Regions from separate parts of the Paraburkholderia sp. GAS199 genome, predicted to be linked through region 3. Evidence: riboswitches for the same ligand, from Rfam matches in the RefSeq annotation. Region 3 holds a riboswitch; each other region holds the start of a gene.
The links. Region 3 has a riboswitch for cobalamin ahead of P3T18_RS07045 (TonB-dependent receptor domain-containing protein). Riboswitches for the same ligand answer to the same signal wherever they lie in the genome.
Positions count from the first base shown of each region.

Region 1: it holds a riboswitch for cobalamin, as region 3 does, so the genes downstream of both, cobA (uroporphyrinogen-III C-methyltransferase) here and P3T18_RS07045 (TonB-dependent receptor domain-containing protein) in region 3, are expected to answer to the same signal.
Region 2: it holds a riboswitch for cobalamin, as region 3 does, so the genes downstream of both, P3T18_RS16245 (precorrin-3B synthase) here and P3T18_RS07045 (TonB-dependent receptor domain-containing protein) in region 3, are expected to answer to the same signal.

Region 1 covers NZ_JBNDMM010000012.1:7,262-10,529, reverse strand. The annotation lists gene cobO (cob(I)yrinic acid a,c-diamide adenosyltransferase) at 1-219, opposite strand, end outside; gene P3T18_RS33450 (cobalamin biosynthesis protein) at 216-650, opposite strand; gene cobA (uroporphyrinogen-III C-methyltransferase) at 647-1,402, opposite strand; cobalamin riboswitch at 1,644-1,885, opposite strand; cobalamin riboswitch at 1,977-2,257, shown strand; gene cobW (cobalamin biosynthesis protein CobW) at 2,461-3,268, shown strand, end outside.
Region 2 covers NZ_JBNDMM010000003.1:1,044,643-1,047,910, reverse strand. The annotation lists gene P3T18_RS16255 (cobalt-precorrin-5B (C(1))-methyltransferase) at 1-220, opposite strand, end outside; gene cbiE (precorrin-6y C5,15-methyltransferase (decarboxylating) subunit CbiE) at 220-1,458, opposite strand; cobalamin riboswitch at 1,554-1,754, shown strand; gene P3T18_RS16245 (precorrin-3B synthase) at 1,848-3,268, shown strand, end outside.
Region 3 covers NZ_JBNDMM010000002.1:209,118-212,385, forward strand. The annotation lists gene P3T18_RS07045 (TonB-dependent receptor domain-containing protein) at 1-1,144, opposite strand, end outside; cobalamin riboswitch at 1,234-1,492, opposite strand; gene P3T18_RS07050 (ATPase) at 1,701-2,069, shown strand; gene P3T18_RS07055 (cell division protein ZapA) at 2,066-2,380, shown strand; RNA gene ssrS (6S RNA) at 2,496-2,677, shown strand; gene P3T18_RS07065 (EVE domain-containing protein) at 2,873-3,268, shown strand, end outside.

The DNA of each region.
Region 1 (3,268 bases), on a different contig from region 3:
CGTGTGCAGCGCGCCCTTGATGAACTGCACGACGCCAAGACGCATGCCGTGTCCCAGCACGCGCACGGCCATGCCGAAGGCGGCCGTAGTCTTGCCTTTGCCCGTGCCCGTGTTGACGATCAGCAGGCCTTTTTCATGCGTGGCGGCGGCCTGCTTTTTCTCGTGGCCTTCGCGCCGGCGCTCGGTCATGCGTTGATGGGATTCGGGATCGGTCTTCATGGACGGTCCTGTGAAAGATCGGGTTGGAGTTGAGTCGTGGCAATCGCAACCGTGACGTTGCCGAAAGCGGTTTTAGGCAGCGCGAGCGCGACTGTGGCGCCGCACATCTGCGTGGCCGCGAGCACCGCGCAGGGCTCGCAGACGCCGTCCACGCCGAGATGCGTGCGGGCGGCGCAGGACGCCAAGCCCGGCGCGCCGAGGTTCGCCGCGGCGGCAATCTCGGCCCGGCCGAACAGGGTCAACGGCAGCGCGTGACGGGTGCAGAATTCGCGCAGGCCGGCTTCGTCCGATTTCAGATCGACTGTTGCGACGACGCCGACGCCCGCCATGTCGTGCACGCCGAGCGAGCCGAGTGCCGCCTGCACGGCCGCTTCGATCTGCGCGGCACTCGCGCCGCGGCGACAACCGATCCCGACGGTGAGCGTTTTCATTGCGGCTCGCGGCCAAGGTCGTCCACGCGCTGTGTGCGCGGCAAGGCCAGCGACGCCACGCCGCCGATCACGACGATGGCCGGCGAGCCGAGTCCGGCGTGCGCCACGGTGCCGGCGAAATCGCGCAGCGGCGCGAGCGCGTGCCGTTGCTCGGGACGGGTGGCGGATTCGATCGCTGCGCATGGCGTGTCGGCGCTCATGCCGGCCGCGAGCAGCGCGGCGGCGATATCGTCGAGCCGGCGCATGCCCATGTAGATCACGAGCGTCATGCGCGTCGCGACGAGCGCCTGCCAGTCGGGCTCGGCGCTGCCCGCGCCGTGACCGGTCACGAATACCACGCCCTGCGCGTGATCGCGATGCGTAACGGGAATGCCGATCGCGGCGGGTGCCGCGATGCCGGCCGTAATGCCGTTGATCACTTCGACCTCGACGCCGGCCTCGTGCAGCGCCTGCTGTTCCTCGCCGCCACGGCCGAACACGAACGGATCGCCGCCTTTCAGACGCGCCACGCTGCGCCCGGCCTGCACATGCGCCAGCATCATCGCGACGATGCCCGCTTGCGGCGTCGACGGATGACCGCCGCGCTTGCCGACGTAGACCACCTGCGCGTCGGCGCGCGCGAATTGCAGCACGTCGGGATTCACCAGATCGTCGACCAGCACCACGTCGGCTTCGCCGAGCGCGCGGCATGCCTTGAGCGTCATCAGTTCGACGTCGCCGGGACCGGCGCCGATCAGCCAGGCGCGGCTCATCGCGGCGCGCATGGCACGCGCCATGTCGTGACAAGGGGAAGAGGTCGGACCGTGAAGACGGCCCAGCGGAAATAAGAGGTCATGCAGCACGACAGATTGCACACGCCGGCGCCGCCATTCGCCGCGAAGTCGTCGAACACTCATCGAACTGAGCATTTCGCGGGCGAACGGGTGTGCCGCAACGTGTTCCAGCGCCTTCGCATCCGTCCCTCGCGGATTCCGGCGTCCGGCAGCGTGGGGTTCGCCGCCTCCGCGTCTGGCCGGTATCCGGGCTGGCGGCCTCATGCGCTTTGCCTTCCCGTCCGGTTCGCCGGACAGTGGCATTGCTGAAAACGCATGCGCGTGGCCAGACTGTCGAGCCTGGCGACGCAGGTCGCTTACCGTTGCGGGGACAGCACAGGTTGAGCGCGCAGCGCGCTGCCTGTTTCCCGTTTAACTGCGCATGCGAACGCATGCGCGGGCACCAAACGCGCGCATACGATAGCACACGGGATGCCTTTGAAGTACCCCGCGCGGCACGCTCCCGCCGACGTCCGGACGCCCGTGTTTCCTTGACGTGGCGGGGTGGCGAGCCTAAACTCGCACGCACTTTGGTGCTCGTGTGCGCGCTTTGCGCGTACGCAGTTAAACGGGAAACAGGGTGCCTGTCGCGCGAGCGGCCGGCTCGACCTGTGCTGCCCCCGCAACGGTAAGCGAAATGCGGTGCTGCTGGATTTTTCAGCGCCGCGGAGCCGGCTTCGATGTCCACGCGCAAGGCCGCGTCGGCATATCACCACTGGACGAGAAATCACTCGTCCGGGAAGGGGAAGCGGCGCTTTCGCCAGCCCGGATACCGGCCAGAGAAGCAATGACGAACGCCGCGGGGATGCGGCGTCGCGCTCATGATCTCATTCCTGTTTTTCGTTGCTCCGGCAACGCCGTTTTTCGTCCCCGTGCGTGAATATGCGTTGGCACATTTGTGTAGGCGCATTCGAGCTGCCGCAGGGCGAAAGCCGTGTATGCCGACCGATGCCTCGCACGCGGACGCGAACGTGCCACTCCTACGGATGGACACTACGATGCAAACTCAACTGCGCAAGATTCCCGTCACCATCGTCACGGGCTTTCTCGGCAGCGGCAAGACCACGCTGCTGCGCCACATTCTTCAGCATGCGCAAGGCAAGCGCATCGCGGTGATCGTCAACGAGTTCGGCGAACTCGGCATCGACGGAGAAATCCTCAAGGGCTGCGGCATCGGCTGCGACGAGAACGGCGTCGAGACGGAAGGCCAATTGTATGAACTGGCGAACGGCTGCCTGTGCTGCACCGTGCAGGAAGAGTTTTTCCCGGTGATGGAAAAGCTCGTCGAGCGACGTGGCGAAATCGATCACGTGCTGATCGAAACCTCGGGTCTTGCCTTGCCCAAGCCGCTGGTGCAGGCATTCAACTGGCCGCAGATCAAGAACAGTTTCACCGTGGACGCGGTGGTGACGGTAGTGGACGGTCCGGCTGCAGCGAGCGGCCAGTTCGCCGACAACCCGGTCGCCGTGGACGCGCAACGCAAGGCCGACCCGAATCTCGATCACGAATCGCCGCTGCACGAATTGTTCGAAGACCAGCTGTCCGCCGCCGATCTGGTGATCCTGAACAAGACCGATCTGCTCGACGAAGCGCAGCAGGGCGCGGTGGAAACGCTGATTCGCGAAGAGATTCCGTCGCAGGTGAAGATCGTGCGCGCGCATCTGGGCCAGCTCGACCTGCACACGCTGCTCGGTCTCGAAGCGGCGTCGGAGGAAACGATCCATCTGCGCCACGATCACCACGGTTCCGCCGAGGACGCCGATCATCACCACGACGAGTTCGATTCGGTGGTGGTGCAGGCGAACG
Region 2 (3,268 bases), on a different contig from region 3:
CGTCTTTCACGGTGCCGGCTTCCGCGCCATCGTCGGTGCGTCGGCAGAACACCAGCGGCATCGGCACGAGTTGCCCCTTCGGCAACACGATTTCCGCCACGTCGCTGACCACGCCCGCGAGCAGCAGACGCGCCGCCGCGAGCGAGGTCGCAGTGGCGCAACTGCCGGTCGTGTAGCCGCTGCGGAGCGGCGCGGGCTGTTCGGGCGTTTCGTCGCGCATTACGGTTGCGGGGAAGAATCGGCGTTCGGCGCGGCGGCCGGTTTGGTGACGTCCAGCAGCGTGATCGGCAAGGCCTGACGCCAGGTATCGAAGCCGCCGAGCGGCTGCGCTTCGGCCAGCGCTATACGTGTGAGCGTGCCGCCATGCCGCTCGCGCCACGCGGCCAGCGCCGACTCGCCCTGCAAGGTGACGGCATTGGCGACCAGCCGGCCGCCTTCGCGCAAGCTGGCCCAGCAGGTGTCGAGCACGCCGGGCGCGGTCGCGCCGCCGCCGATGAACACCGCGTCCGGCACGGGCAGGCCGTCCAGAGCGTCGGGCGCGCGGCCGGCCACGAGTTGCAGACCCGGCACGCCCAGCGCGTCGCGATTGTGTTCGATGAAACGCTGCCGCTCCGAGTTGGCTTCGACTGCGATGGCGCGGCAGGTGGGATGCGCGCGCATCCATTCGATGCCGATCGAGCCGCTGCCCGCGCCCACGTCCCACAGCAGCTCGCCCGGCGTCGGCGCGAGGCGCGCGAGCGTGATGGCGCGCACGTCGCGCTTGGTCAGCTGGCCGTCGTGACGAAAGGCGTCGTCGGGCAAGCCGGCGGTGAGCGGCAGACGCGGCGCGCCCGCCGTGTGACGGCATTCGAGCGCGATCAGGTTCAGCGCGGCCGTTTCGCCGGCCGACCATTGATCGGCGCGGCCGTCGACGCGGCGCTCCGAATCACCGCCCAGATGTTCCAGCACGATCATGCGCGTCGCGCCGAAGCCGCGCGCGTTCAGCCATTCGGCGAGCGCCGCGGGCGTGCGGCCGTCCGCGCTCAGCACGAAAATGCGCGCGCCGTCGTGCAGATACGCGTTGAGCGTGGGCAACGGACGGCCCACCAGCGACACCGTGGCGACGTCCTGTAACGGCCAGCCGAGCCGCGCCGCCGCCAGCGACACCGACGACGGCGCCGGCAATACGCGCAACTCGCCCGCCGGCAATTGCCGCGCGAGCGTCGCGCCCACGCCGAACAGCATCGGATCGCCGCTCGCCAGCACGCACACCGGTCCCGCTCTCTCGGCCAGCAAGGGCGCGAGATCGAACGGACGCGGCCATGCCGCGCGTCGCGCAGCGAGCCGCGCCGGCAGCATCTCCAGATGCCGCTCGCCGCCATACACCACCGACGCCTCCAGCAAAGCACGCCGCGCGGGCCTTCCCAAACCGGCAAAGCCGTCGTCGCCTATGCCCACCACTGTCAGCCACGCCGGCATGCATCCATCCTCGTTCCGTAACGTCAAAGTATCTCTAAATAAAGCGCTGTGCCGCGCTGGTCAAAGCGTCCAAGCTCGTTGTGCTGTTCGAAAAAAGGCATAATACAGCCGCCGGTGCCCTTCGGGGCCGAAGAGGGAACACAGCGTCACTGTGGCTGCCCCCGCAACTGTATGCAGCGAGTCCGCCTGCGCTCCGCGCCACTGGTTGCATCGCGATGTCGAATCGCGATGACCGGGAAGGCAGCGGCGGACCACGACCTGCGAGCCAGGAGACCTGCCGGCCAGACTGTTCGTGCCAGCCTACATCGGGCGGGGTGTACCGATGCCGCAGCCATGCCCGCCTTGCGGGCGGCTCGGGCCGTCGCGCGACGCTCAACCCGGTGTCCGTCTTGAATCCAGCTGCGCCCTCCACTACCCGATCCGACGCTGCGCTCGCGCCGCGGCCCTCGGCATGCCCGGGGCTGCTGCGCATCGTGTCGGCGCGCGACGGCGGCATCTGCCGGATCAAGCTGGCCGGCGGCGTGCTGAGCGCCGCGCAGGCCGAAGCGGTCGCCGCTGCCAGTGAGCAGCACGCAGCCGGTGTCGTGGAAGTGACGAACCGCGCCAACCTGCAGATACGCGGGGTGCGCGAAGGACACGAAAGCGCGTTGATCGACATGTTGCTGGATGCGCAGCTTGGCCCGCTGTCCGGCTTCACCGCAGCCGCCGACGACGTGCGCAACGTCATGCTCAGTCCGCTCGCCGGACGCGATCCGGCTTGCCTGTTCGACACGCGCGACCTGTGCGCCGACCTGCTCGCCTTGCTGCAAGGCGATGCGCGCTTCGCGGCGCTGTCGCCGAAATTCGCGTTGCTGCTCGACGGCGGCGAAGCGCTCGCGAGGCTCGATCATCCACACGATATCTGGATCGCGGCCACGCCAGGCGAAGACGGCGTGCGCTTCGTGTTCGGTCTCGCGGGTGGTCCGCCGCCGGCTACGCGGCGCGATCCTGACTCGCGCGACGGGACGCCCGTGAAAGCTACCGGTCGGCTCGGGCAAGACTGCGCGCCGGATTGCAACGTCGTCGCCGCCGTCATGAATCCGCGCAGCGCCGCGCTCGTTGCCGTCCTGCCGACGCAAGTCGTGGCTGTCGTTCGCGCGTTGCTGCACATGTTTCTCGATCTCGCACCGGTTGACGCAACGCGCATGCGTCACCTGCTGGCGACCCATGCGCCGGACGCGCTTTTACAACACGCCCAGCGTTACCTCGATTTTCCTTTGACACACGACCCCGCGCTCGCCACCTGGCAACGCGCCACGCCAGTTGACGCCACGCTTCGTCTGGGCGCGCATCCACAGCGCGCGGCCGGCGAATTGCACAGGTGGCACATGCGTCAAAGGTGGCACGTCGGCGGTCAGCCGCCGCTCGGACGCCTCGACGCCGCCGCCTTGCGTGGCCTCGCCGCGCTGGCGCATCGTCACGGCGACGGCACGCTGCACATGACGCCGTGGCAAAGCGTGCTGCTGACCGACGTCGCGCGTGAGTCGACAGGCGCCGTGCTCGACGCGTTGCAAGCACTCGGTCTCGCTTGCGATGCCGGCGATCCGCTCGCGCGCGTGATCGCCTGCGCAGGCTCGGCCGGCTGCGTCAAAAGCCACGCCGACACCAAGGCCGACGCGCTGCGCGTGGCAGCACGGCTGCCCGACGGCGTCGAAGTCCACCTGAGCGGCTGCTCGCGTTCGTGTGCGGCGGCGGCTTGCGCGCCTTACACACTGCTGGCCGTCTCACCCGGCATGTATGACCTTTATCGCCGCGACACATCGCCGGGCGA
Region 3 (3,268 bases):
CGGCGAACGTGTCCGAGTCGAGCGTCTGATCGAGATGCTCGTAGCCCACCTGCAGTTTCTGCTGCGCGGCGAGCGCGAAATCGTTCTGCCATGTGTACTGGCGATTGTCGGTATCGAAGCGGCCGTTGTAGACGCCGTTGGTGTTCGACACGCTGCGATCGTCGCCTTCGGAGACGATGAAGTGCGTGGTCCACCAGTCGGTGAGCTTGCCGTTTGCGAACGCCGACACCTGGCGCACCTTGCTGGACAGATTGTTCAGATCGGTCGGCACGCCATACGCGTTGTCGTAGCTGTTGTTGCCGTTCGACTGGAAATACGTGACGCCTGCATCCCACTTCTCGCTGAACTTGTGACGCAGCGATGCACTGATGCTCTCGTTCAGATAGCCGTTCGCATTCGGATTCGCGCCCGGCGCTTCACGCGGATTCAGCGAGGAAAAGCCATCGTCTTTCGAGCGCGCGAGCGAGATGCTGAAGGTCGTGTTGCCGTCTTTGTCCAGCGCGCCGTTCACGCCCGCCTGCTGCGTTTGCGTGTGATAGCTGCCGTAGCCGAGCGAGAAATTGAAGCGCGGCGGATGATCGCCGCCGTCTTTCGTGAAGACCTGCACCACGCCGCCGATCGCGCCCGACCCGTATAACGCCGACACGTTGCCGTTGACCACTTCGACGTGATCGACCTGATCGAGCGGAATCTGCGCGAGTTGCGACGAACCGAGACTCACCGAATCGACACGTACGCCGTCGATCAGCACGAGCGACTGAGTCGACGACGCGCCGCGCAGAAACAGGCTGGTCGTGGAACCGGGACCACCCGTGCGGGATATCTGCGCGCCCGGTGCGAGTTGCAGCAGACCCGGCAGATCGGTAGCGGTGGTGTCGGCGATATCCTGCTGGTCGAACAGCGTGGTCTGTGGAATGGCGTCGGCAAGCGGTTGCGGACCGCGTTCAGCGGTGACCACGAGCGGCGACAGTACGACGGATGACTCAGCGACGGAAGACGCAGCGACCGACGCGGCCGCCGGTGCAGCGTCCGCTGCGGAAGACGACGGCGTAGCGGACGCATCAAGCGCGGCGGCCTGCGCATGCACGACGAGCGGCGTGCTCGCAAACGCGAGCATCGCCGCACGAGCGATGGGGGACAACATGGAGTGGTATTCCTGTGGATAGCGTGCGCGGCCCGCTTCCCCGCAGGCCGATGCGTAACGAGGCGCCCGCACTTTAACGTTTGCGCGGTGACGACACTCTCCCTCTGGCCGGTATCCGGGCTGGCGACACATCGATCCCGCCTTCCCACGCGTGACGCGCAGTGGCACACTCGCACGTTCAGCTTCGAACATGCGGTTGGAATCGACCTGCATGTGATGCGGTCGCTTACCGTTGCGGGGGCAGCGCAGGTTGGCGCGTTCGGCAGAAATGAACGGCGCGCCCTGCTTCCCGTTTAACTGCGCACACTATGAAAAGCGCGCGCGGGCACCAGAGAACGATCAGTTTATGAGCGCCCTCCCGACCCGTCAAGAATCGTCAAAACGTGTTCGTGCTGTTCTGTAAAACGCAGGTTATTGTCCGATGCATGAGTGGTTTTTCATCGTAAGGTCCATAAAATGCCTGCATAAAGCGATGTTGTTACGTCTCGAAACGAGACAATAGTCGGAACCTGCGATATTCCGCGCTAAAATGCGATGTCTTTAGAGGACGCAGCACATGCTCACCGAACTCGAATCACTTTCACAGAATATCGGCAAGCTGATCGCGATCAGCCAGCGGCACAACGAAGCGCGTCTCGCGCTCGAAGAGCAGCTTGCGCAATCGCGCGCCGAGGCCGAAGCCACGCGCACCGAACTCGCGTTGTTGCGCGAGGAGCGCGATGCGCTGCAAGCGGAACGCGACGCCCTGTCGGCAAAAATCGACGACGCCCAGGTGCGCCTGAATGCGATCATCGAGAAGCTGCCGCGCGCTCGCGCGCACAACGAGCCGGACAACCAGCTCGATCTGCTCGAGCCCGCGCAGCAGGAGCTCGCGCACGAGGTCAATGCCGATAGCGAAGCCACCCGCCACGGAGAAAATGCATGACCACCAAGCAGATCGAAGTATCGATTCTGGGCGTACCGTACCGGCTCGCCTGCTCGCCGGAAACCGAAGGCGCGCTGCTTGAAGCAGTGGCTCGCGTCGACGCGGAAATGTCGAAGATCCGTAACAACAGCAACGTGCGCGGCACGGATCGCATTGCTGTCATGGCTGCGCTGTCGCTGGCATCGGAACTGCTTAAGCTTCAATCGAGCGTGCGGCACGGAGAAGCATTTCCCGCTGAGGAAATCCGGCGTACAATGCATCAAATGAACGAACAACTGGGTACTGTGATTCAGCAGTACAGCATGCAGTAAGCGGTCTGCACTGAGTACCTAAACAGTTTCAAGCAACCTGTCCTGAGACAGGTTGCGAATTCAAGTGAGGTGCGTGAGCGAAGTCTCGGGCAAACGTTTGAGTTCAACAGGTCAAGCTTCCCTGCCTGGTTCGCCAAGGTCATATATTCCTTGAACCAATGCCATGTGCACGGTTGCGGAAATTTGTAGCACGGGTGTGCGCGTCACTCTGTCTGATGTACCCGAAGTGCTGCTAACTGCGACCAATTCTGAACCCCCGGTTCAGGATGCCGGCCTAGCGGCTAAGGCGGGGACCTTATTCAAAACGGCATCGGACTTCGGTTCGGTGCCGTTTTTCTTTTGGTGCTGCGTTCGGTGCTGCGTTCAGGTACCGCGTTCGGTGCTACGTTCAGGCGCCGCGTTTTTTCTGCGTTCTTTTGCTGTCGGGTTTTTAGCGTTGCGTTTTCAGGGACCTTCGCGGGAACATCAACCTCTCCACGTTCTATTCGATTCATGCGCTACTGGCTAATGAAGTCCGAACCGGACGAAGCAAGCATCGACCATCTCGCCCATGCACCGCACCGCACGTTGCCATGGACCGGCGTGCGCAACTATCAGGCGCGCAACTTCATGCGCGACGTGATGCAGGTCGGCGACGGCGTACTCTTCTATCATTCGAGTTGCCCCGAACCGGGCATCGCGGGTCTCGCCGAGGTGTCGTCCACCGCGTATCCGGACCCCACACAATTCGACAAGAAGAGTCCGTACTACGATCCGAAGTCGTCGCAGGAAACACCGCGCTGGCTGCTCGTCGACGTCGTATTCAAAAAGAAAATTCCGCTGATTCCGCTCACCGCTCTGCGTGAGCATGAAGAACTGAAGGACATGCGCGTGCTGGCCAAAGGCAAC